DNA from 4 places in the Paenibacillus sp. FSL K6-1318 genome. Region 1 is predicted to be linked to each of the others. Evidence: riboswitches for the same ligand, from Rfam matches in the RefSeq annotation. Region 1 holds a riboswitch; each other region holds the start of a gene.

Evidence for each region. Region 1 has a riboswitch for thiamine pyrophosphate ahead of NYE45_RS04365 (ABC transporter ATP-binding protein). Riboswitches for the same ligand answer to the same signal wherever they lie in the genome.
Region 2: it holds a riboswitch for thiamine pyrophosphate, as region 1 does, so the genes downstream of both, thiC (phosphomethylpyrimidine synthase ThiC) here and NYE45_RS04365 (ABC transporter ATP-binding protein) in region 1, are expected to answer to the same signal.
Region 3: it holds a riboswitch for thiamine pyrophosphate, as region 1 does, so the genes downstream of both, NYE45_RS02210 (ABC transporter substrate-binding protein) here and NYE45_RS04365 (ABC transporter ATP-binding protein) in region 1, are expected to answer to the same signal.
Region 4: it holds a riboswitch for thiamine pyrophosphate, as region 1 does, so the genes downstream of both, NYE45_RS17110 (thiamine phosphate synthase) here and NYE45_RS04365 (ABC transporter ATP-binding protein) in region 1, are expected to answer to the same signal.

What each region holds. Positions count from the first base shown of each region.
Region 1 is NZ_CP150270.1:985,001-990,887, forward strand. It holds gene thiM (hydroxyethylthiazole kinase) at 1-22, opposite strand, end outside; gene NYE45_RS04355 (ABC transporter substrate-binding protein) at 595-1,668, opposite strand; gene NYE45_RS04360 (ABC transporter permease) at 1,711-2,535, opposite strand; gene NYE45_RS04365 (ABC transporter ATP-binding protein) at 2,522-3,289, opposite strand; TPP riboswitch at 3,448-3,550, opposite strand; partial or broken gene NYE45_RS04370 (arabinose transporter permease) at 3,817-4,035, shown strand; gene NYE45_RS04375 (radical SAM/SPASM domain-containing protein) at 4,176-5,051, shown strand; gene NYE45_RS04380 (pectate lyase) at 5,379-5,887, shown strand, end outside.
Region 2 is NZ_CP150270.1:720,450-726,336, forward strand. It holds gene NYE45_RS03345 (alpha/beta hydrolase) at 1-382, opposite strand, end outside; gene NYE45_RS03350 (IclR family transcriptional regulator) at 743-1,486, shown strand; TPP riboswitch at 1,635-1,748, shown strand; gene thiC (phosphomethylpyrimidine synthase ThiC) at 2,171-3,955, shown strand; gene NYE45_RS03360 (aspartate/glutamate racemase family protein) at 4,293-4,982, opposite strand; gene NYE45_RS03365 (hypothetical protein) at 5,160-5,327, opposite strand; gene NYE45_RS03370 (hypothetical protein) at 5,858-5,887, shown strand, end outside.
Region 3 is NZ_CP150270.1:453,743-459,629, forward strand. It holds gene NYE45_RS02190 (TatD family hydrolase) at 1-370, opposite strand, end outside; gene NYE45_RS02195 (ABC transporter ATP-binding protein) at 453-1,361, opposite strand; gene NYE45_RS02200 (ABC transporter permease) at 1,399-2,157, opposite strand; gene NYE45_RS02205 (thiamine-binding protein) at 2,157-2,447, opposite strand; gene NYE45_RS02210 (ABC transporter substrate-binding protein) at 2,663-3,703, opposite strand; TPP riboswitch at 4,013-4,125, opposite strand; gene NYE45_RS02215 (VOC family protein) at 4,286-4,672, opposite strand; gene NYE45_RS02220 (hypothetical protein) at 4,971-5,405, shown strand; gene NYE45_RS02225 (MFS transporter) at 5,829-5,887, opposite strand, start outside.
Region 4 is NZ_CP150270.1:3,904,843-3,910,729, forward strand. It holds gene NYE45_RS17090 (ThiF family adenylyltransferase) at 1-515, opposite strand, end outside; gene NYE45_RS17095 (thiazole synthase) at 512-1,279, opposite strand; gene thiS (sulfur carrier protein ThiS) at 1,282-1,485, opposite strand; gene thiO (glycine oxidase ThiO) at 1,482-2,648, opposite strand; gene NYE45_RS17110 (thiamine phosphate synthase) at 2,666-3,328, opposite strand; TPP riboswitch at 3,553-3,662, opposite strand; gene NYE45_RS17115 (ABC-F family ATP-binding cassette domain-containing protein) at 3,738-5,288, opposite strand; gene NYE45_RS17120 (hypothetical protein) at 5,426-5,887, opposite strand, start outside.

The DNA of each region.
Region 1 (5,887 bases):
GAACACGTTCCAAATAAGACATATAATTTCCTCCTTGTTTTGAAGTAACCCCATCGGCGGAAGGCCGATATCTGGAGTCACTCAGCAGAATAATAGGATATGAGTCTCCTTGTTGAGTAGGGGCGCAGAGTGTAACAACAGCCAGATACATTAATGCGGGATAAGCAGAAATCTAAAATCTAAATCAATTTCATAACTCACTAAAAATGGATTTTTGTAACTGGATATAGACAAATTGAATCATTTTGATCGATATCTCGCCTTGATTGAAATAGCTAAAAGGTGGATCAACATTAAATGTAAATTCGCAGATAGGCAACAGTACAAATACGAAACAGTAAAAAACGAAACGATACATAATCTAGAAAGTGAACTGAAGGTATTTCTCCAAACTCAGGCTAGAGATACGGTGATGGACGTTTAGCTCCCAAACTAGTGTCTTGAAGTCAAGGCTGTCGATACCCAACTGATCGGGGCGTGAAGGTCACACGATGTTTTAAAGAACACAGGACGTCTTATATGGTTGTCAGACCCTCCTTTTGAAATGTAAGGAACTTCAGTCACTTTGTCTTGATTGCCTTCGCACGCCTTTACTTACTCTCCTTGCAGATTAATAAAAGCATCCTCGGCTTTCACCGATTCAGGAATCAATTCAGTTGCCACGAGCCATGCACGTACATTCTCCCACGACGCCATTTCCTGCCGACCAAACGGTTGACCTTCTTCATTCATGAGTGGCAGTAGAATCGCCAGGCTTTTGGTTTCGATCTCCGGGTCAAGTGGAGACGTTTCATTCTCATGAGTGAGCAGAATATTCAAGGCTTCTTCTGGATGCTCCGTTACATAGTTCTGTCCTTCCTGGATTGCTTTGACGAATCGGGTAAGCTGGTCTTTTTTCGCTTCAATGCCAGCTTCACTTGCGGTCAGGACCAGTTCATAATAATCAGGCACGCCATAATCGACGGGGTTAATGGATTTCATGGCATGTCCTTCGTTCTCCAAAATCAATTGTTCATGGTTAATAAAACCTCCCATAATAGCATCCGCCTGTCCGGAAGCCAGCGAAGGAATCAGATCGAACCCAACGTCGACCAGATTTATGTTGTCGGGATTGCCGCCATCCTTGCTGATCATCGTGCGTACCATCGCCTCATACAGCGGAATCGAAGAATAACCGACAGTTTTTCCTTCAAGATCTTTGGGTGAACTTACGTTGCCATTCGCTTCGATCAACAGATGCACAAGCGGGTGGCGAACAACAGCAGCAATGGAACGTACAGGAATGTTCTCACCACGCGCGAGCAAGATTTGGGGCTGGTAGCTTAGAGCCAGATCAATTTTTCCGGCAGCAACAAGTTTGAGTGAATCATTGGTATCCGCAGGCATCTGAATTTCGACATCCAGACCTTGGTCTGCAAAGTATCCTTTTTCCTGAGCCACATAGATGAAGGAGTGTACTGCATTCGGGTACCAGTCGAGCATGATGGACAGTTTATCTTTGGCGTGTGATGTTGGTTCGGTTGCAGACGGATCTGTTTGCTGTGCATTAGTTGCAGAATCTGTTGTTGGCGTATTTTGGCTGGTATTCGTGGTGCTGCATCCGCTAACGATCAGCAAAAGGCTAATGAGCATGATGGGAAACAGGGAGTATATACCTTTGTTATTCATAAATGAAGGTCCTCATTTCATCGTTTTGTTTACCTCTAATTTTTATCCAACTTTTCTTTTACTTTCATGCCGCCGTATGCTAAACCGTTTCTCTAGCCAGGCAATCAATACAAACAAAACGATTCCCAGCAGGGATAACAGCAGAATAGCGGCAAACATCGCATCTGTGTTCATGTTGCTGGACATGCGGCGGCTGAAGTATCCGAGCCCTTTGCTGCCACCAAGCCATTCGCCGATCGTTGCACCAACCACGCAGTACACCACAGACATCTTTAGCCCGGAGAAAAAAGAAGGAAGTGCCAGTGGAACCTGGAGTTTGCGAAAAATATCCCATTTGTTGGCGCCCATGGTGAGCAGCAGTTCACGCTGTTCCGGATCGCCTTGGCGGAGTCCATCGTAGGTACTGACCACAATGGGGAAGAACGCGATCAGGAATACCACGGCGACTTTGCTCCACAGCGTGTAACCAAACCACAGGATGAACACGGGAGACAAGGCAATCAGCGGGATGGTCTGACTGATTACGATGAAGGGATATATGGCCTTCTCAATCGATCGGTTCATATGCATGCCTGTCGCCAGCATAATGCCGGTCACTATGGACAAGCCAAAACCAACAAGAACCTCCATAAAGGTAGCAGGCAGATGTATGCTCAGCAGCAGACGCCGATGCTCAATTAGTGAGCTTGCGATGGCCGTGGGTGCAGGAATGATGAAGGAGGGCACCCATCCCATACGCACAATCGTTTCCCAGATCGCCAGTAAAGAGAGCATGAGCAGAATAAACAAACCATATTGGGAAAACGACCTCGATATCCACTTCAAACACCACGTCCGGATGCTAACCTTACCTCTATCGCTTCGCATGTAATTGTTCCTCCAGTTGTCGTCTCATCCGCACGAGAGCAGGTTCGTAGATCATGTCCGAATGCCTTGGGCGTGGCAAAGGAACCGTCATATCCCGTAGCTGCTGACCTTGTCCCCCTGGAGTTAACAGAATGATACGGTCACTTAACAGCAGGGCTTCTTCAATGTCATGTGTAATGAACAGCACGGTTTGTCCAAAGTCCTCCCACAGCTCCAACAACCAGCGATGCATTTCTCGTTTGGTTAAGGCGTCGAGTGCACCGAAGGGTTCATCCAGCAACATGAGCTGCCCGCCTGTAAGCAAGGTACGCAGCAGTGCCACCCGCTGCCGCATGCCGCCGGATAACTCGTTCGGATAGGCCTGCTCATAACCGGACAACCCGAACTTTACCAATCCTGCGATGATATCGGCTCGTAGTTTGTCCTTGTCCTGACGGCCTGGTGCCAGCTCGGCAGGCAGCATGCAGTTCTCCATGACGGTACGCCAGGATAACAGCAGATCTTTCTGCGGCATATAGGCGACACGTCCCAGCCGTTGTCCGTGCGGTACATCAGCAATATCGATGGTGCCGACGGTTGGCTCATGCAAGCCTGCGAGCAGCTTGAAGAGTGTGCTTTTACCTGATCCGCTGGAGCCAATGAGCGAGACAAATTCTCCTTGTTGAACCTGAAGCGACACATTGGCGAGCACGGGGGAATCCTTTTTTTCGGGAAAAGCGAAGCTAACGTTCTCAATGGTTACATGGTTATTCATCTGATCCTCACCCCCTTGATGCCAGACTGCTGGACTAACAACGGTATCCTGTGCTCTGCAAAAGAAACAAAAAAGACCCACCCATTTCCGGAGAAATGAGTGGGTCTGTAAGTTAAATCCGCAATTTATCTTCACATACATGAAAAAATTCCGCTTACTAAAAGGCCGCTCCACTTCCCTCCGCTGGTATGATCCAGATCAGGTTCAAAGGGTCCGAATAGTCATATTCGTCTCAGCCGCAGGGCTCCCCTAGTGCAAAAGTTCAAGATATACAGTTGTGTGTTCAGCATATATCACTTGAACATGAACTGTAAAGAGGCAGCATGATGGATTTCTTGAGATGAGCGTGGAGGCACATCCGGGGAGTGAGGTTGTAATCATACAAATTTCAGTTGGAAATGATGATTTCATCGACCTGTAATTATTTGTAAAATGAGATATTGAATAGAACATGGAGAGGTTCCAAGCTCAAACCAATCACAATCTATGTGGTGACGTTTACTTTGTATGGCGGATATGCTGCGATGAACAGTTGGAATAACTTTCTCTGGCCACTCGTGGTGCTTCGGACAACGGAACAATTTACTTTGCCGATCGGACTCGCGTCTTTCGTATCGCCACTGGGCAATCATTACGAAGAACTAATCGCTGGAGCCGTGCTTGCCATTGTACCGATTCTGATTCTGTTCCTGTTCTTCCAGCGCTTTTTTATCTCAGGACTCACGGTTGGCGGGGTCAAAGGATAATGGCATAAATCTTTAAACCCGTAAACAGTTCAACAATTTACCTGGGCTCCCTAACCCGATATAATAGTGGTGGCGCATATTGGCCGGATCACAAATGCAGGTGGGATTGTTCTCCCTCCGAAGCAGAATGGGGACCCGAGTTGAAAACGTTCAAAAAAGTATATATTGAGATCACGAGTATCTGCAATCTGGCGTGCAGTTTTTGTCCGCAGACACAGCGTGCCAAAGGATTCATCGACCCTGAAGTCTTCAACAATATACTGGATCAAGTTAAACCACATACCAACCATATTTATCTACATGTCAAAGGTGAACCCTTGTTGCATCCCAAAATAGATCTGCTGCTCGATTCCGCACATGCGAAGGGACTCAAGGTGAACATTACCACGAATGGTACACTGCTGCCCAAGACTCAGCATAAATTGCTTGGCAAACCGGCGCTGCGGCAGATGAATTTCTCCCTGCACAGCTTCGATGGGCATGAAGGTTCAACTGACCGTGACGGGTACCTGAGCAATATTCTGTCTTTTGTACACGAGGCCGTTAAGCACAATGTCATCATTTCATTCCGGCTGTGGAATCTGACGCAGGATAACTTCACGAATGCTCAGATGAATCGAAATCGGGAGACTCTTGAAGTACTGGAACGTGAATTCAATCTGGACTTCCGTATTGAGGAAAAAGTAGTTCCAGGCAGCGGGGTCAAAATTGCCCCGAATGTATACCTGAATCAGGACCATGAGTTCCAGTGGCCAAGTCTGGATGCACCCGAAGATGACGGCAAAGGCTTTTGCCATGCGCTTCGCGGTCAGGCAGCTGTACTTGTAGACGGAACGGTGGTTCCATGCTGTCTCGATGGCGAGGGTGTCATTAATCTCGGTAACGTGCACGAGAAGTCATTCTCGGAGATTATTGAGGGTGAGCGAGCGAACAATCTGGTATATGGTTTCTCCAAGCGCGAAGCTGTGGAAGAGTTGTGTCGAAAGTGCGGGTATCGTCAGCGGTTTGGAGCCTAGAATATATTAGTGAGTATACTTAACTCTCTATAAGATCACGTTGTCTGTAACAGATGATGTGGTCTTTGTTGTGTTATTGAGGTTGTAAATAGAGCATATCCGAAGTTGATATCAGTACATCACAAGTAGACACGATACCGCAAAACATGCTGAAACATCAGGTTCTATGCTGGAAAATGATTACGTGACCTAATGATTATTCTCGTAACATTCCTTTATTTGGTAGGATCAGGGTAGGTTCTGAAAACAGAGATTTCTCTCTTAGTTTATATGAAGACAAGTCTCTGCTTGAACCCATTCAATCCAAATAAGGGAGGATGTTTATTCATGAAAAAGATGTTGACGGTATTGTTGTCGGTTGGTCTGCTTGCTTCTGCATTTGGTGCAATTCCGGTGTCTGCAGCTCCCGAGATCGTGAAGACAACGATTATTGTTCCTAAAGGAACGACGTATGATGGGAAAGGCAAAAGTGTTGCTGCAGATCCCAAAACATTAGGAGATGGCAGCCAGGCCGAGAACCAGAAGCCTATTTTCCGATTAGAAGCAGGAGCTACGTTAAAAAATGTTGTGATTGAAGCACCAGCTGCGGATGGCGTGCACTGTTATGGCAACTGCAATATTGAGAATGTAACCTGGAAGGATGTCGGTGAGGATGCGCTCACGCTGAAATCCGCAGGGACTGTAAATATCACGGGTGGTGCAGCGTACAAGGCCTATGACAAAGTGTTCCAGATGAATGCATCTGGTACGATTAATATTAAAAATTTCAGAGCGGATGATATCGGCAAGCTGGTGCGTCAAAATGGCGGAACGTCCTATACGGTCACGATGAATGT
Region 2 (5,887 bases), 260 kb from region 1:
GATCATACATGGGTACCCATGTTTCTTCCCGGTTGGCACCATAGCCGTGACTGAAGATGATCGTTTTGCTCGCGGCATTGTCAGCCGGAATATACCATCCCTGCATCGTGCGGCTGCCATCTGCTGCCGGGAACGTGATGTCTTCATACTTCATGTTCTTGGCCTGCATCGGATTGGAGAAGACCGGCGCTACCGTTGGATTGGATAATACCCATGCGATATAACCATGCAGTGCAATAAAACAAAACAGTAGAAAAAATACAACGGAGAGCAGCAACGCTACGATAATATGTTTGAACCGAATCAGCCTCGGTGATAGCGAAGAGGGCAGATCGGACACTTTTGTTTGCAGCGGGGCTTCGCTCTGGGATGTTGGATACATGAATGCCCCTCCTTTGAAGTTCAGTTGAAGATAACAACGACATGAAAAGAGAATTCCGTCTATTTCAATAGCCTGCTTCAGAGCGATATCTTAATGTAATATATCTTTATCGTATGTTCCAATATAGTCAAAGTCAATTGATTGAGGGCATTTGTTACGCAATTGTTATATAGTTCTTAAGATATATGGGTAACATTACCTTAGTGTGCAAATTACAGGGGATTAAGTCTTATAAAAAGGAAAAATTTACACTTTGGCCTATTCTGAATTTGGCTCTTTTTGGTTTACAGATGAGACCGTTTCTCATATAATTTATGTAACCAAGTTTCATGTGATGAAACATGAGGAGGGCATTATGCCATGGAAGATCGTAAGTTAACCGTCCGGGCTGTGGAACGGGCGCTGGATATATTATTATGTTTTACCACACGCAGTGATCTGGGACTCACCGAGATTGCCAGTCAGATTGGGCTGCACAAAAGTACAGTGCATCGCTTGATGGCAACGCTGGAGGATCGAGGATTTGTGATCCGGGATGCGGCAACGGAGAAGTACCGACTTGGCATCCGAATCTGGGAACTGTCAGCTCATATGTCCCGCAGTGATGATCCGGCTATTCTATTGCTGCCTGCGATGGAGCGACTGAGAGATCGATTGGGGGAGACGGTAAGTCTGTACCTGCGAGATGGCAGTGAACGGATTCGGATTCAGGCGGTGCAAAGTGATCAGGCGATCCGCCGTGTCGCTCCCGTTGGTGTTAGACTCCCGTTGTCTGTGGGGGCTTCCAGCAAAGTCCTGATGGCTTTTGCCACGGACGAGGATCGTGAAGAGCTGATGAATGGACCGGAATGGCCAGTGTTTATTGATCCTGCGGTGTATTTGGCGCAGATGGGAGACATCCGGGATAACGGATATGCCACGAGTTATGAGGAGCGTGAGCCGGGGGCTGCCGCGGTATCGGTACCGATTATGGATCGCAGAGGTAATATAGCAGCTGCCCTCTCGGTATCGGGTCCTGTCAGTCGACTTTCACAGGAGACATTGCATGAATATGCGCCTGTATTAAAGGAAGCCGCTACGCAGATGGGCCTCATGTTATCCTGATGTTGATGTAAGGTTCGTCTCCAATGGAGTTGATCATTTGGAATATAAAGGTTGTTTTTATGTTCCGGTTGCGCTAATCTGTTATGGACGGCCCATCGGGGCCAGCTGCATTGAATATGAACGGCGGCATGTGTATGCTGCAACTTGTTAACGTTACTGGGGGAGTCCGAATTGTCCGGACTGAGACGGAATCGCATGAGATTCCGGACCCTTTGCACCTGATCTGGATCATACCAGCGTAGGGAAGTAATCGGCGATATGACCACAAACACCACATGATGTGACCCCTGTAGTCTCCGTAAGGAGCTGCATGAAGGTGCATTATTGGTGATGGACATTAAAAGTCGGTTCCTTCGGGGGCCGGCTTTTTTTATATACAGTGAACGGGCGATATAGAAGCGGATTCTAGGGCTCCTTTTTCAATAACCTGCGAAAGTGGGCTTGGATGATGAGAGAGAAGTCACCATAGATTCATGATCTGTGGCAGCCTCCGTCTGTTGTTAACTGTACATGAATGATGTCTCCTCTGGTCTGGTGTAGGATCGCTCTTTCTTCTCTGCATTGCGCATGATTTGGGACAGGTACGTAACCAAGCTAATGATGATACCAACCAAGCCAAGCGAATGAACACTAAGGAGGAGATGAGCGAACATGAGTAAAGGAAATCAAACGGGACAACAAGCGATGGAACAGGAACATAACGGTCAGCCGGTGGAAAAGGAAACAGGGACGACCGCACGGGTTCAGCCCTTTCCCGGTAGCCGCAAAGTCTACATTCAGGGCTCACGGCCGGACATTGCTGTTCCGGAGCGTGAGATAGCCCTTCATGACACGAATACTCCCCAAGGGGTGGAGCATAACGAACCGCTGCGTGTCTACGATACGAGCGGCCCCATGACCGATCCCGCATTTCATGCGGATATCCGTGCAGGTCTACCAGCACTGCGCACTCGTTGGATCACGGAGCGTGGCGATGTCGAGGCTTATCAAGGCCGTACGGTTAAACCGGAGGATAACGGACTGAAGCCCGGAGGGAAGAGAGCCGGCGCCGAAGAGTACCCTGGATTGCGTGGCAAACCGCTGCGAGCACAGCCAGGACGCTGCGTGACTCAGATGCATTATGCGAGGCAGGGAGTCATTACGGCAGAGATGGAGTTCGCCGCTATTCGTGAAGGCGTGGAACCGGAATTTGTACGGCAGGAGCTGGCGAGTGGACGGGCCATTCTGCCATCCAACATTAATCACCCGGAGAGTGAGCCGATGTTGATCGGTCGTCATTTTCACGTGAAGATCAATGCCAACATTGGTAATTCTGCCGTATCCTCTTCCATCGAGGAAGAGGTGGAGAAGATGACTTGGGCAGTACGCTGGGGATCGGATACGGTGATGGATCTGTCCACAGGCAAAAACATTCATACCACCCGGGAATGGATCATCCGCAATTCACCTGTGCCGATTGGCACGGTGCCGCTCTATCAGGCGCTGGAGAAGGTGAATGGCGAAGCGGAAGCGCTGACCTGGGAGTTGTACCGTGACACGCTCATTGAGCAGGCAGAGCAGGGCGTGGACTACTTTACGATTCATGCAGGCGTACTGCTGCGTTATATCCCGATGACGGCCAAGCGGATGACAGGCATAGTGTCTCGAGGCGGGTCCATTATGGCGGCATGGTGCCTTGCGCATCATCAGGAGAATTTTTTGTACACCCATTTTGAAGAAATCTGCAAGATTATGAAAAGGTATGATGTGGCATTTTCACTGGGAGATGGACTTCGTCCAGGCAGTATCTACGATGCCAACGATGAAGCGCAGATGGCGGAACTGGCTACGCTCGGGGAACTGACGCAGATCGCGTGGAAGCATGATGTGCAGGTGATGATCGAAGGTCCGGGGCACGTGCCGATGCATAAGATCAAGGAGAATGTGGACTTGCAGATGGAGATATGTAAAGAGGCACCGTTCTATACGCTGGGGCCGCTAACGACTGACATTGCGCCAGGATACGATCACATCACGTCCGCCATTGGGGCGGCCATGATTGGCTGGTTCGGCACGTCCATGCTCTGTTATGTTACGCCTAAAGAACATCTGGGCCTGCCCAACAAGGATGATGTGCGCGAAGGGGTTATCGCCTACAAGATCGCTGCTCATGCCGCCGATCTGGCGAAAGGCCATCCACGTGCTCAGCGCCGGGATGATGCATTGTCCAAGGCACGCTTCGAGTTCCGCTGGCGTGACCAGTTCAACCTGTCACTGGACCCTGAACGTGCGATGTCCTACCATGATGAGACACTGCCAGCAGAAGGGGCCAAAGAAGCTCATTTCTGCTCGATGTGCGGTCCGAAGTTCTGTAGCATGCGCATTACGCAGGACATTCGTACCTTTGCGGCGGACAAAGGATTGTCCGAGAATGAGGCTGTAGCAGCGGGCATGCAGGAAAAGGCCGAGGAATATCGGACACGCTCCTAGGCGTCATTACAGCGTAAGCTGGGCAGTCTGATATAGAGATAAAGCCGTTCTTCTCTGAAATGACAGAGAGGGACGGCTTGTTTTGATTCTGTGACATGATTGTATTTTAAACTAGGCTAGCGCTCTCCAGGTTCTTCAGAATTAGCTTTATAATTGTTCCGGGTCCATATCTTATACAGAATGCCTGCGATAACAAATAGGAGGGCGTCACTGAGTTTAGGAGCTCCTCCATATAGAAATGCAGAGCAGGCAAAACCCACTATGAACAGTACAATAATATAGAGGAAACGCATATTAGTTCACCTCGTTAATTAATGGTGTTTGTCAGTAAGTGATTTCATTGCGGAGTCACGCCCAAATTCTTCTCCAAATACGTTGCAAGCGATGCCAGCGGGCTATGGATTGGAATACCGCGATCTACTGTAACCTGTGCAGCGGCGGGAGCCATAGACAGTTGGGCTGCCACTACCGTTTTACCCGGATACTGCTCAGCAATCTGCTGTAAGCCTTCTCGTACCGCTTCGAGATACCCTTGCTGATCTCCACGCATAATCAACTCAAATGTCCCAGGGATGCACACCGCTTCCGTCTGAGAGGTTTTGGGAACGTGTAGTTGCCCATTCGCATCCTCCTGCTCTAACGCCTGGTTCACCCGTGCCATCGTGCCTTCAATGGTTGCCGGGTTGGTGAACACGATGATGTACTCTCCCGGTACTCGCCGCATCTCCTGCAATAGCGGATCATCTATGCCAATCACCGGCACTGGGACCTGTTTTGCTTCTTGCTCCAATACTGTCGCAAACAAAGTGCAAGTGACCAGAATGGCATCTGCATGACACTCGGCGATCCAGTGGAGCGTCTGAGCTACTTTCTCGTGAATGACGACATCGGAAAAGTCAGCGTCATGTTTAAGACGGTCCAGACCTGGATCGACGTAATGGACCAATTCAACTTCATAAGGAGCAAGCGTCTCTTCAATTAAAGCGATGTTGGAATAATGAGCGTGAAAACAACCAATGGTGATCATGTGCTGAGTCCCCTTTTACAGTTCGTATATGTCATGGATCCTTTAGATATTTAAACCATTATAGAAACATGACTGAGGACTGTACAGTCGTTTATTGCTCAACGCCAATAACCGCCCTTCCGCCAAGCTGCGGAAAGACGGTTGATAACCGAACTCGAATACGGTCAGGTGTCCATTTTATCGAAGGGAAGGAGAAGCATTCTTCTTCGCCATTTTTTGCTGTAAAATTTCATGAAAGGATAGACCTTGAGTGTTCTCATTCTCCTTTTTAGGAGCAGTGGTCGCCGTGTTGCGCGGATATTGGTGATGGTACGGGATCATTTGCTGAATAGGCATGCGGATCATCTTGGTTCCTCCTTTGATGCATTTTTTTGAATTATGTATTTCGACTGGTTATGTTGCCAGGTGCGCATATAGGTACATATGACTTGTTAGACGAAATAGATGACTTTAGAATGTAATTCCAATTGGATTGTAGTGATTTTACCCGGTTTTAAGGAGATGTAAACGTTTTTAGGGAAATTCAGGAACAAAGGACCTGATTTGAGAGGTTTGATATGGGAGGATCGAATTGGTTGTTATGTGAATAGTCCCAATTTTAAGGAAGTCAATGGTACCCGCATATGAGGCATATTGTCTGGTTGAATAGGTAGGTTACGTGCTAACTAACTTGGTACTATAGGCGGTTGTATCGTTCTATCTAAGAACTTGACTAAGAGTGAAATAGAAATAAGATGTTATTTCAAACCATTGTGGCAATAATATAACTAATAGCATAGTTTAATTAGTGAACAGTATTTTGCTCAAAAAAATGATCATTTTTTTGACTTATCTATTTTCATTTGATATTATGAGATCGGGGGAATCCATGACCCATGCCGAGAAAAGTCGAAAACTCTAACCAC
Region 3 (5,887 bases), 530 kb from region 1:
GCCCTGCCTGCTCAGCCTCCTGACGGTTGTAATAGGGAAGCCCAACTTCTCCTATGGCTATGGCTTGTCCCATATGCTTCTCAATCCATTGGAAGAACAGGTCCATTTCTGCAACGGAGGGCAGTTCCTGTTCCGGATGGAAACCGAAGGCCGGATAGATGTAGCGTGGATGTTGCTTTGCAAGCTTCAGATTGGCCTGGGCAGAAGCAAGATTCATGGACACGGCGATGATTGCTTCGACTTGCTGAGACGGAAACGATAGCAGCATCTCACGTTGTTCATCAGGCGTATACTGATCGAAGTGAATATGAGCATCAATTAAGGGTGCGAAAGCTTGAGCATGCACGAGGGAATTCCTCCTTGTGGTCATTTATATTCTAACTATGTTACGCAGGATTTCTTATGGTGGATCACCCATTAAAGGAAAATAATAACTTAAAAAACCCGCGCTATTATGATAGGCGGGCTTTCTGCTGTTCTTCTCTCATCCACTGTGCAATCTGCCGTTTACGTTCAAGGAATGCGGATTCCTCTGTAATTTCTTCTCGTCTTGGGCGATCAAAAGGAACATGTACCTCGTGCAGCACCGTTGCAGGTCGGTTGGATAACACATAGACCCGATCGGCAAGCAGCAATGCTTCTTCGATATTGTGGGTGATGAACAGCACCGAGCGGCGGTTCTGTTCCCAGATATCGAGCAGCCAGCGCTGCATGTCACTACGTGTCAGTGCATCCAGCGCGCTGAAAGGTTCGTCCAGAAGCATGAGTTCCTGCGGACTGAGCAGGGCACGCAAAAATGCAGCACGCTGCTGCATTCCGCCCGACAGCATATGAGGATAGGCCTGCTCGAACCCGGCAAGACCCACGCTGCTTAACCACTTTCGAGCCTCTGCAAGTGCTTCGGCCCGAGAGGGAGCATTTGTCGCTACTTCACCAGCAAGTAGTACGTTATCTTCAATGGTACGCCACGGGAAAAGAGCAGGCTGTTGTGGCATATAACTGATCTTGCCACGTTGGCCCGTCACATCGAGACCATTCATCAGCACTTGCCCTTCCTGAGGCTTCAGCAGACCACCGATGATATGGAACAGGGTGCTTTTGCCGCAGCCAGAAGGTCCAACGATAGCGACAAACTCACCTTGCTCCACAGTCAGGGACAGGCCGTTCAGAACCGATAACCTGCTCCGTCGTTCGCGGAATGATGCATGAACATTAACAACGTCCAGTGCAGGTGGAACCAGAGCAGGAGTAGCATTGGCAGGTTGATCAGGGGTAGCCGAGTGAAACTTTTCACCATGCTTGGGCTCCATTACGCTTGCTCCTCCTCTAGGCAGGACTTGTGCGTCCTGTTGCCGATTCATATGATCATCACTTCCTAATATACAGATTACATCTTTACTACCGCTTCTGTGGCCGCCAGCGCACGAGCAGCTTCTCCAGTAGCGCAATGAGCAGGAAGAGCAGCAAGCTGAGCGCGACAATAATCATGATTGCCACGAATAGACGATCGGTGCGATAAGCCGACTTTTGCAGCATCATATAATAACCAATACCCTTGTCTGCACCAATCCATTCGGCAATGATGGCACCCATCACGCTATAGGTAGCGGCGATTTTGACACCGGAGAACACGGATGGCAGCGCATGGGGAAGCTCCAGCTTCCAGAAGATCTGGCGACGTTTCGCACCAGCCATGCGCATATAGTTCATCATCGCCGCGTCGGTACGGGTCAAGCCGTCCATGGCCGCCACTGCGACAGGGAAGAAGCAGACTAGGATGATGGTAATCAGCTTGGGCAACAGCCCGAATCCGAACCAGATCAATAGGAGCGGCGCCAGCGCGATGGTCGGGATATTTTGACTAAGAATAAGTAAAGGATACAAGGCTGACTTGAGAAAAGGGACCAAATGCAGCACCATCGCAATCAGCAATCCGACCGCTGTGCCAGCCGCGAATCCGATCAGCGTTAACTGAATGGTTGCGGAGGCATGCATGCCAAGTCGCTCGGCCTGGGATGCCGCTTGGCGGGCGATATCGGACGGTGCTGGCAGCATCCATTTCTCAATATGGAACAGGGAGACAGCTCCCTGCCATATTGCTATAAAGAGAATAACCGCCACAAAGGGCGGCCATACACTTTTGAAATAGGCATGCATTAGCGATATTTCTCCGTCAGGGTGTCCATACTGAAGCCGGTTGGGCTATGGGCGATTTTGATCTGAGAGATGATGCTTGGGCTGCCAGCCTCCACGAGTACCTCGTGCATTTTACGGACAACCTCGAGCAGTTCCTCCAGTTCCCCCTCCATCGTGGTGTCGAGCGCGTTCACCTGATACTTCAGGCCAGATTGCTGAATGACTTCAATGGCGCGATCTACGTAAGGATAAGAATTCTCGCCATTTGGCGTTTTCGGAATAACCTGAATGCTAAGTAGTGTGCTTGCCATGAGAGATCACGGCTCCTTTCGTGATAAATTGCATGAATTGAACCAGGTTTACACTTATCACTCCGATTGCAGTACCCTCTTCCGATCACTGTTATCCCCAGATTTCTTGAATCCATTTTCAATGGGGAAATCCGGGATAAAGGCGAACACTTCGCTTCTTCAGATGGGTTCTGCACTCTTCGTTCTTGTGTAAAAAAGTTAAACTTAAGCAATTTTTATTGGGGTAAAAACTCGTTCGTATATGCTTTGCTCACATCGATCTGTTCATCCAGCAGTTTTTTGCTAAACATCCAGTCAGTGTAGTTCTGCCACACTTCCTGTTTTTGTTCACCCCAACGCGGGGCGTCATCCGTGTACTTTGGACTAAGCCATTTCTGGCTTGCCAGCACCAATTCCTTGTCCAGATCCGGTACAGCTTTGATCAGAATGTTCGCTGCGTCTTCGGGATGATCAATCGCGTATTGATATCCTTCGGAGGTGGCTTTCAGGAATGCTTTCACCAGCTCAGGATCGTTCTGAATCGTCTGCTCGTTCGTTACGAGGACAGGCGTGTAGTAATCCAGTGCATCTGAATAATCCTTCACATATAACATGTCGATCGGTTCTCCGCGCAGTTCGGCTTCAATCCCCGTCCAAGCGTAGAAAATCCACGCAAAATCAATGTCCCGTTTTATTGCGGTGAAAAAGTCAGCGTCACCCATGTTAATGTTTTTCACTTTGGATACATCAGCTCCGTCGCCTTCCATAATGGATTGCATCACGGCTTCTTCAACAGGGGAGCCCCAACCGCCATAAGTTTTACCCTCGAAATCTTTCGGTGATTTAATATTCCGATCCGCCGGAGCAGCGAACCCGGATGTATTATGCTGAATAACTGCTGCAATGGAGACGAGTGGAACACCCTGTGTGCGGGCTTGAGTTACACTCTCCTGATAACTTACGCCAAAAGGCACTTCATTTGATGCAACCATCGTATCCGCGCCACCAGCACCTGGTTGTACAATCTCCACGTTCAAGCCTTCGGCCTTATAAAAACCTTGATCCACGGCCGCATACAGGCCGGTATGATTCGTATTTGGTGTCCAGTCGAGCACCACTTTAATATCTTTCAGGGCGGCAGTGTCACCTTCGTTGCTGCTTTCCGCATTCTTGCTGCCGTTCTGTTCTGCCGGGGCAGCTTCTTTGCCGCCACATGCGGCCACCGTCACCAGTAGTACGCATAAGAGCAACAGTCCCATTGTTTTACGCCAATTCATCTTTGATTCTCTCCTTCGGTATGTCCGGCCGATTGGCACGGGGTACTCCTTGGCTTCATATCCAATCATCTTGCATAAATCGACAGATTTATACCAGTTGAGATCCGGATGACGTTATTTTTGAACGTAAGTAAAACGTCCATCGATGTCATTCAAGGAAGCCAGACCGCGTTTAGCGGCAGTTTTTCTTGCAATATCAGAAAGGCGATGCTTCCAAACGTATACTTTCCGATAGTAACAAAAAAAGCGCCCCGTATTCCGGGACGCGTGCAGGCGTTAGAGAGGTGGCGTTCAGCCATAGGGCTGTGCCATTTCGATATACTCCGATTCCTACGCTGGCATGATCCAGATCAGGTCTAAGGGTTAGTATCTTGGTGGGATACACTCTCAGCCGGCCAATTCCGACTCCCCTGGGAAACTATGAAGTTACGGGCATTACTAGGTGTAATTATAGGCCAGCCGGTGGAACGTGTCCAGTCAGGAACTGGATAGCGTGCGGTCCGAGTAGAGCATTCCATCCATTAAAGGATTTACACAGGTCACTATTGAACCGATCTAATTGTCCACACACTGCTGATGTACTTAACGTTGGAAGAATTCGATCCATTCTCTCTCCGGACCATAGATGAAGAAGTAACGGTAACCGTTAGGCAGTGTGATGATTTCTCCATCGATAAATTCGGCTTCGGTGGCTTGGATGCGTTTGTATTCAGAATCAAGGTCATCCACATGGATGGCAAAATGGTGCACAGTTCCTTCGGCAGGCAGCTTGTCGCTGTACCCTTGAATTAACTCAATCTCTGTCTCGTTACTTCCATTGAAGCCGAGGAAGGCAAGCTGAATGACGCCGTTTGTATGTGTCACGCGGTCTTTCAGTTCCAATCCGACAACCTCCGTATAGAAAAGGAGTGTGGTATCCAGATCACGAACGGCAATGCCGACGTGGTCGATGCGCTTTTGAAAACTCATCGTAGTAATCCCCCTTATGATCCGTTAATGTAACCGGAAAATGTTACCTGACATATTAAGGAGTATGATAGATTTATAAAACCTAGTTGTCAAGTGGGGATTGTTCATATCTACACGTGTGAAATTCAGCTGGAGTAACCATCCAATTATTATGTAGTTCACAGAATGTTCACTTATGTGGAGGCTTTCCTCATCTCTATAATTACGAAGATAAACAGAGAGGATGAGAGAATTGCCAATAAGCAAGAAGGAACAAATTATTTTCGGATTAATGATGTGTATAGGGATGGTAATAGTCATGATGTTCTTCAATCTATGGCACAGTGGGTTACTCGGTAAGATGTCCCCGCTTGAGATACTGCTTCAATTCATATTATGTTTTGTCATCGCGTTTCTGGTGGAGTCTTTCATTGTTGGCCCTGTGGCGAGAAAGATTGCATTCTCCTTGCCCTTCGACAAGTCCAACAAGATTTTGGGTGTGCTCGTCATGTCATTTTTCATGGTGATTGGCATGGTTCTGATCATGTCCATGTATGGAATGATTTCAGCGTATCTTGCAGACCAATTAGGTGGGGGTTCCATATTCTGTACCTATCTTCAGACGATCGCTCGCAACTTCAGCCTGGCGCTTCCATATCAGTTAATCATTCTGGGACCACTCGTGCGATATGTATTCGGTAAATTCATCAAGGACAACGGGCCTGTATTGCCTGCCGTTAACAAAAGTGTGTGATTCAACGGGGTCCAGAGTATTTCCTGGGCAATCTTGTGCAAATGAATAGATCATATTCTCACTTTTAATGAAAGGTGATCAGAGAGGCAAAGATAGGGCACTTGCCACCATTATTGCAGCCCTAACGAATCTAGAACACCTTATTAGGCCGGTTTTTAAGGAATGAAAAATCTAACGAATTTCAGCGGCGTTATTAGGTTAAGAAACTGCAACGAGATCTTGATTTGAAGCTAATTACCTACAATAACGTCTCTAGGATTCGTTAGATTTCAAACATACAGAAATGGAGATGAATAGCGTGTGTCAAGTTCGTTAGAACAGAGTAACGATACAAAAAAATGTCCACCGTCAAGTCATGACAGTAGACATTTCATTTTTTTAATAGGTAATTCTAATTCTCAGAACTGGATTGATGCATAACTGTTAAGTTGCTGGATCGACCATATGTTTGTTCTGCCATTGATACGTGATTACGCTAATGA
Region 4 (5,887 bases), 2.9 Mb from region 1:
CCAGGCATAAACGTATAGGTAATGCCATAACTGCCCACACATCCACCATAAATCCAGGGAATATGGTACTTCTGTGCCATATCATTAATGAGTAGCCGGGTATCAAAATTATCCGTTGCATCCATAATCAAGTCTGCATGCTGAACGAGTTCTTCCAATTCATCTACTCTGACATCCAATACTTTCCCTTCCACATGAACCGTGGAATTAATGGCAGATAAACGTTTCTCCGCCGCCATCGCCTTCGGCATCCGTTCGATTGCGTCCTGTTCTACATATAATTGCTGTCGCTGCAGGTTACTCCACTCCACATAATCACGATCAACGATCGTTATGTGCCCGACTCCTGAGCGAACTAACGTTTCTGCAATTCCTGTTCCCAGTGCGCCAGCACCAACGATTAAAACTCTGCTGCCCTTTAATCTGGCCTGGCCTTCCTTGCCCAGCGGCGCGTAGCGTTCCTGTCTGGAATACCGATCGGACTGCTCGGAAGATGTTGATTGTTGATCTATCATGTATGAATCATTCCTTCCACCGGACTGCTGGCTGCTGCATAACGCTTCACAGGAATCATGCCTGCCTCATATGCCAATCTACCTGCCTCTACCCCCATTCGCATCGCTTTAGCCATGCTCACCGGATCTCTTGATCCAGATACGGCTGTATTTAACAATACGCCATCTGCACCAAGTTCCATCGCATAAGCAGCATCTTTGGGGGAGCGCAACCCTGCGTCCACAATTACAGGTACAACGGCCTGCTCAATGATGATCTCAAGGTTATAGGGATTAATGATGCCTCTGCCAGCTCCGATGGGAGAAGCGCCAGGCATTACAGCATGTACGCCAAGCAGTTGCAGCCTTTTGGCCAGAATGACATCATCCGAAATATAAGGCAACACAGTGAAGCCCTTTTCAAGCAAAATTTCGCAAGCCTTGTACGTTTCAATCGGATCTGGGAGCAATGTAATTCCATCTCCGATGACTTCGACTTTTATCATATCACAAAGTCCCGAAGCCCGCGCAAGCTCGGCAATCCGCACCGCCTCTTCCGCAGTGGAAGCCCCAGCCGTATTCGGAAGAAGGGTGTATTGATCCAGATCCAACGTATCCAGGAAATGCTTCTGGTTACGTTCCTCCAAATTCAGACGACGAACAGCAAAAGTTAATACTTCCGTTTTAGATGTTTCTACAGCCTCACTTTGCACTTCCAGATCCGAAAACTTGCCTGTTCCGAGCAACAATCTGGACTCAAACGTATATTTCCCAATGTTCAACATCATCAACCGCCTCCTACAAAATGTACAATCTCGATTCGATCGCCTTCTCTTAATGCCGTCGTCTCATGATACTCACGCGTTAAGATATGCCTGTTCAGCTCGACAACTACAGTCTTGACTTGCAGGTCAAAAGATTGAAGCAGTTTGTCCACACGATTCAATCTGTCTTCTATCTCCATCCGTTGACCATTAACAATAATATTCACTGCACCACTCCCTTTCTGTTCAATCGCTCAGGGCTCAGCGCCTCAATTCCGAGCTCTTCTGAGCTTTTGCCCGCGAGCAATTCAGCGATTAGTCTGCCTGTTATCGCACTGAGCAAGATACCGTTACGGTAATGTCCAAAGGCGGTGAATAGCCCCGATATACTTTTGCAAGCGCCTATATAAGGCAGCCCATCCGGAGTTGTCGGCCTTACGCCTGCCCACGCTCGCAAAAATTGTGCCTCTTTCATCCCAGGCACCCAATGGGTAGCCGCTGTTAACAGCTTCTGAACACCCTGTACAGAAACATTCAGATCCGTTCTGCCTGGCAGACTGGTTGCCCCGAGCCAAACCTCTCCATTGGCTTTGGGAACAATATAGATGTCCTCTGCGTACACCGTCCTGTCAGGCCTGTACCCTGCATGTTCAGCTGAGAACTGAACGGCGGCTATTTCTCCTTTTACCGACCACACAGGCAAGCTCAGATTCATATGTCTCAACAATTCTTCGCTCTGTAATCCAGCAGCTATAACGACATGTCTGCATGTCATCTCACCGATCGATGTGGTGATTCCCTGCACCCCGTATTCATTTGCTTGCACACGTATATCCTGTATGCCCTCCATCACCCTCGCTCCCATTGCTTGAGCGGATTCAGCATATGCCTTTGTGAGATGGACTGGAAGAACCTCACTCTCGTAAGGCCTGTAGTAGGCTCCATACGTATCTCTGTTAAGCCACGATGCCTCCTGTTGCACAGCGTAATGATCCCACCACACCTCATCAGCAGACAACGTGGACTTCCGATTGTCCTTGTAACTACTTAATTCACTGTATGAACGAAAAGGAGTTAGGAATCCCTTGCGTTGCAATCCAACCTCTACCTTGCTGAGTGTAGCCATCAGCATCTGTTGCTCATGAAGTAACTGTCTGCTCTGCCTGGCAAGCTTAGCCATCAAAGGATGGGCAAAATCCTCACTGTCTGCCGCTAGCATTCCAGCCGCTGCGCAAGAAGTCCCTCCTGCAATCGCCGAACGCTCTACCAACAGTACATCCTGTCCACGGGAAGCAAGCTCATATGCGATGGAGCACCCAACGACGCCTCCACCTACAATAATCGTTTCTGCATGAATCTTATCCGGTCTATCAGTGACGATCTCATTCATCATCTCATCTCCTTGTTTCAGCGGCTCAGACTTTCTGTACCAACGATAGCCTGCCTTAAAGATGCAGCGGCCCGATCCGGTGAATCGCTCGCCCATACATTCGAGATCACGGCGGCTCCCCGTGCCCCTGCGGAGCGAATCGCGTGAATGTTCCCCGGTTCAATGCCCCCGATCGCAATGACAGGAATGGAGACACCCCTGCACACTTCAGCAAGAGCATTTAATCCTCTTGGTTCAAGATCCGGCTTACTGTTGGTTGCGTAGACATGCCCGAAGAAAAGGTAATCGACTCCCCGTTCTTCAGCGATTTTTGCCTCATCGATTGAATGAACAGATACACCCAGACGAAGTCGCTGCACATTGCTTATGCCATCATTGTTGTAGTTACGTATAGCCTCTTGCCCCCAATGGACACCGCCGTAGTTTTCATTCTGCGAGTTCAGCTCTGAACCATTGATGACGATCCGGCAAGAGGGAACTCCAACACCACACAGACTTTCAGCCCAACCGACCCTTTCTTGCCACGAGAGTTGTTTCTCCCGAATGTGGATGTAATCCACCCATGGCCAGATATCCTTCGCTGCTTTCACAAAAGATGCTTGATCTCCATCCCCCGTAGATACAACATGCAGCTCAAATGATCCGTGTACATGCTCATGAGAAATTGCCGTACTGTTCATCTCCTTCCATGCATGGAGTGTATTAAAACACAAAAAAGCCACTCCCGTAGGGGAGTGGCTGCGTATTAATTATTGGACCAGATGACTGACTGATGCATACAGTTCATTTCGTGCAAAACAGTTATGGAACTTGTAGCCATAACTTATACACGGAACTGCATGTTTCAATTCGCTAAGCAGACGATTGACATTCATTCGAATTCTCGTTTGCTCACGTCATTCACTGAATGCGCGCGCCACTTCCCTACGCTGGTATGATCCAGATCAGGTGCAAAGGGTCCGGAATCGCATTCTTCCATCTCAGCCGCATCGTGCGGCCCCCCTAGTGTTCATATGAAGTTGTAGCCTATGTTACCATAGACGGATTTTTTTGTCACCGTTCATTTCTGTTAAACGTTGCTTGAATTGTCTAGTTTTTCTCGGACCATTCTTCGACATTCCATGTTTTCGTGACCCAACCCTCGTAGAAATCAGGTTCATGAGATACAAGTAACACCGTTCCCTTGAATTCTTGCAAAGCACGTTGCAACTCAGCTTTGGCTGTGACATCCAGATGGTTTGTCGGCTCATCGAATAAAATCCAGTTGCTTTCACGCATCAAGAGCTTGCATAAACGAACCTTAGCTTGCTCTCCACCACTCAGCATGTTAAGCGGACGGGTAATATGCTCATTTTTCAGCCCACAGCGAGCAAGATGACCCCGGACTTCGTTCTGGGTCAAATGTGAAAATTCATTCCAGACATCCTCAATCGGCGTGATATTCCCAGCACGAACTTCCTGCTCAAAATAAGCCGTTTCGAGATAATCTCCCAAGAAAGTCTTTCCACTGAGTGGAGATATTTTTCCAAGGATGGTCTTCAGCAGTGTCGATTTACCCACACCATTACAACCTACGATGGCAATTTTCTCACCACGTTCAATTGTCATTGTCATCTTAGGCAGCAAAGGATACGTATATCCGATTTCGAAATCAATGCCTTCAAAGACCGTTTTGCTACTCGCGCGAGCATCCTTGAATTTGAATGTTGGTTTGGCCGCTTCATCCGGACGATCAATACGTTCAATCTTGTCCAATTGCTTCTCCCGGCTCTTCGCTCGACCTGAAGTTGAAGCACGCGCCTTGTTACGCTGAATGAAGTCTTCCTGCTTCTTGATGTACTCTTGCTGCTTCTCGTATGCATCAATATGCTGGGCTTTATTCATATCAGCCATCTCGAGGAACTTGTTATAGTTCGCTGCATATCGCGTTAATTTGGCAAATTCCAAATGATAAATGACATTTACGACTTCATTCATGAATTCCGTATCATGGGAGATTAGAAGAAACGCATGCGGATAGTCCTTCAGGTAACGTGACAGCCATTCAATGTGCTCTACATCCAGATAGTTGGTAGGCTCATCCAGCAAAAGGGCTGTAGGCTTCTCAAGTAGAAGCTTGGCAAGAAGCACCTTGGTACGTTGTCCACCACTTAGAGCTGCGACATCCCGATCAAGACCAATCGCAGACAAACCAAGACCATTAGCCATCTCTTCCACTTTTACGTCAATCAGATAAAAATCGCCCTGTTCCAGTTGTTCCTGAATATCGCCCATCTCTTCCAGCAACTGCTCCAGCTTATCTGGATCTGCATCTGCCATCTGGTCCGTAATATTCATCATTTCTTTTTCCAATTCAAGCAACGGAAGGAATGCATCCTTAAGCACGTCACGTATGGTTTTGCCTGGCGTAAGCTTCGTGTGCTGATCCAGATATCCATAACGGACCTTAGGTGTCCATTCCACTTTTCCACTGTCTTTAAGCAATTTACCGGTAAGGATGTTCATTAGTGTCGATTTACCTACACCATTGGCACCCACAAGTCCTACGCGCTCTCCGGCAAGTAAGCGAAACGATACATTTTTAAATAACGTGCGATCTCCAAAATTGTGACTCACGTTCTCTACTGACAATAAACTCATAAGATGAGGTTGCTCCTATCTATTAGACATTACTTTTATTATTGTTCCGAAACCCTATTCTAGCACAGGTCCCGTCTTTTCTGAAAGTAATGTAAACAGTTCAGGAACCTCTTCCATGATTTTGTATACAAGCTCCCCTAACGATTAGAGCAGTTATATTCGAAATAGCCTTGTGCAGCTGCTTCTCTTGCGTCTGTGAACACTTCTTCGGCACGGTAACCATTACCACATGTGGAGGGATAGTAGTACTTGATACCCGTTAAGGGATCTCCCCCACCTACGATGGCCGTTTTCTTCACAAGTCTGCCTCCACCAATTGCGTAGTTGTTGATCTTCTGGTCACCCACACCTATACCCTGGATAAAAGCCATAATCCCTGTATCATTAATGGAGTTGTACCAATCTTCATGTGCAATTAGGGGCATCGTAAATGTATAGGATATACCATTCTTTCTGGCAAACTCATTATGACGGTTAATCACATCAGCCAGATCATCCTGCACAGAGCTTACAATTCGGCTTCGTCTAACTTGCTCAAATACGTCGGTATTCTGAAGCAAAGGAATCTGAGAGCTAGATGCGAGTTCTTTTTGAAATCC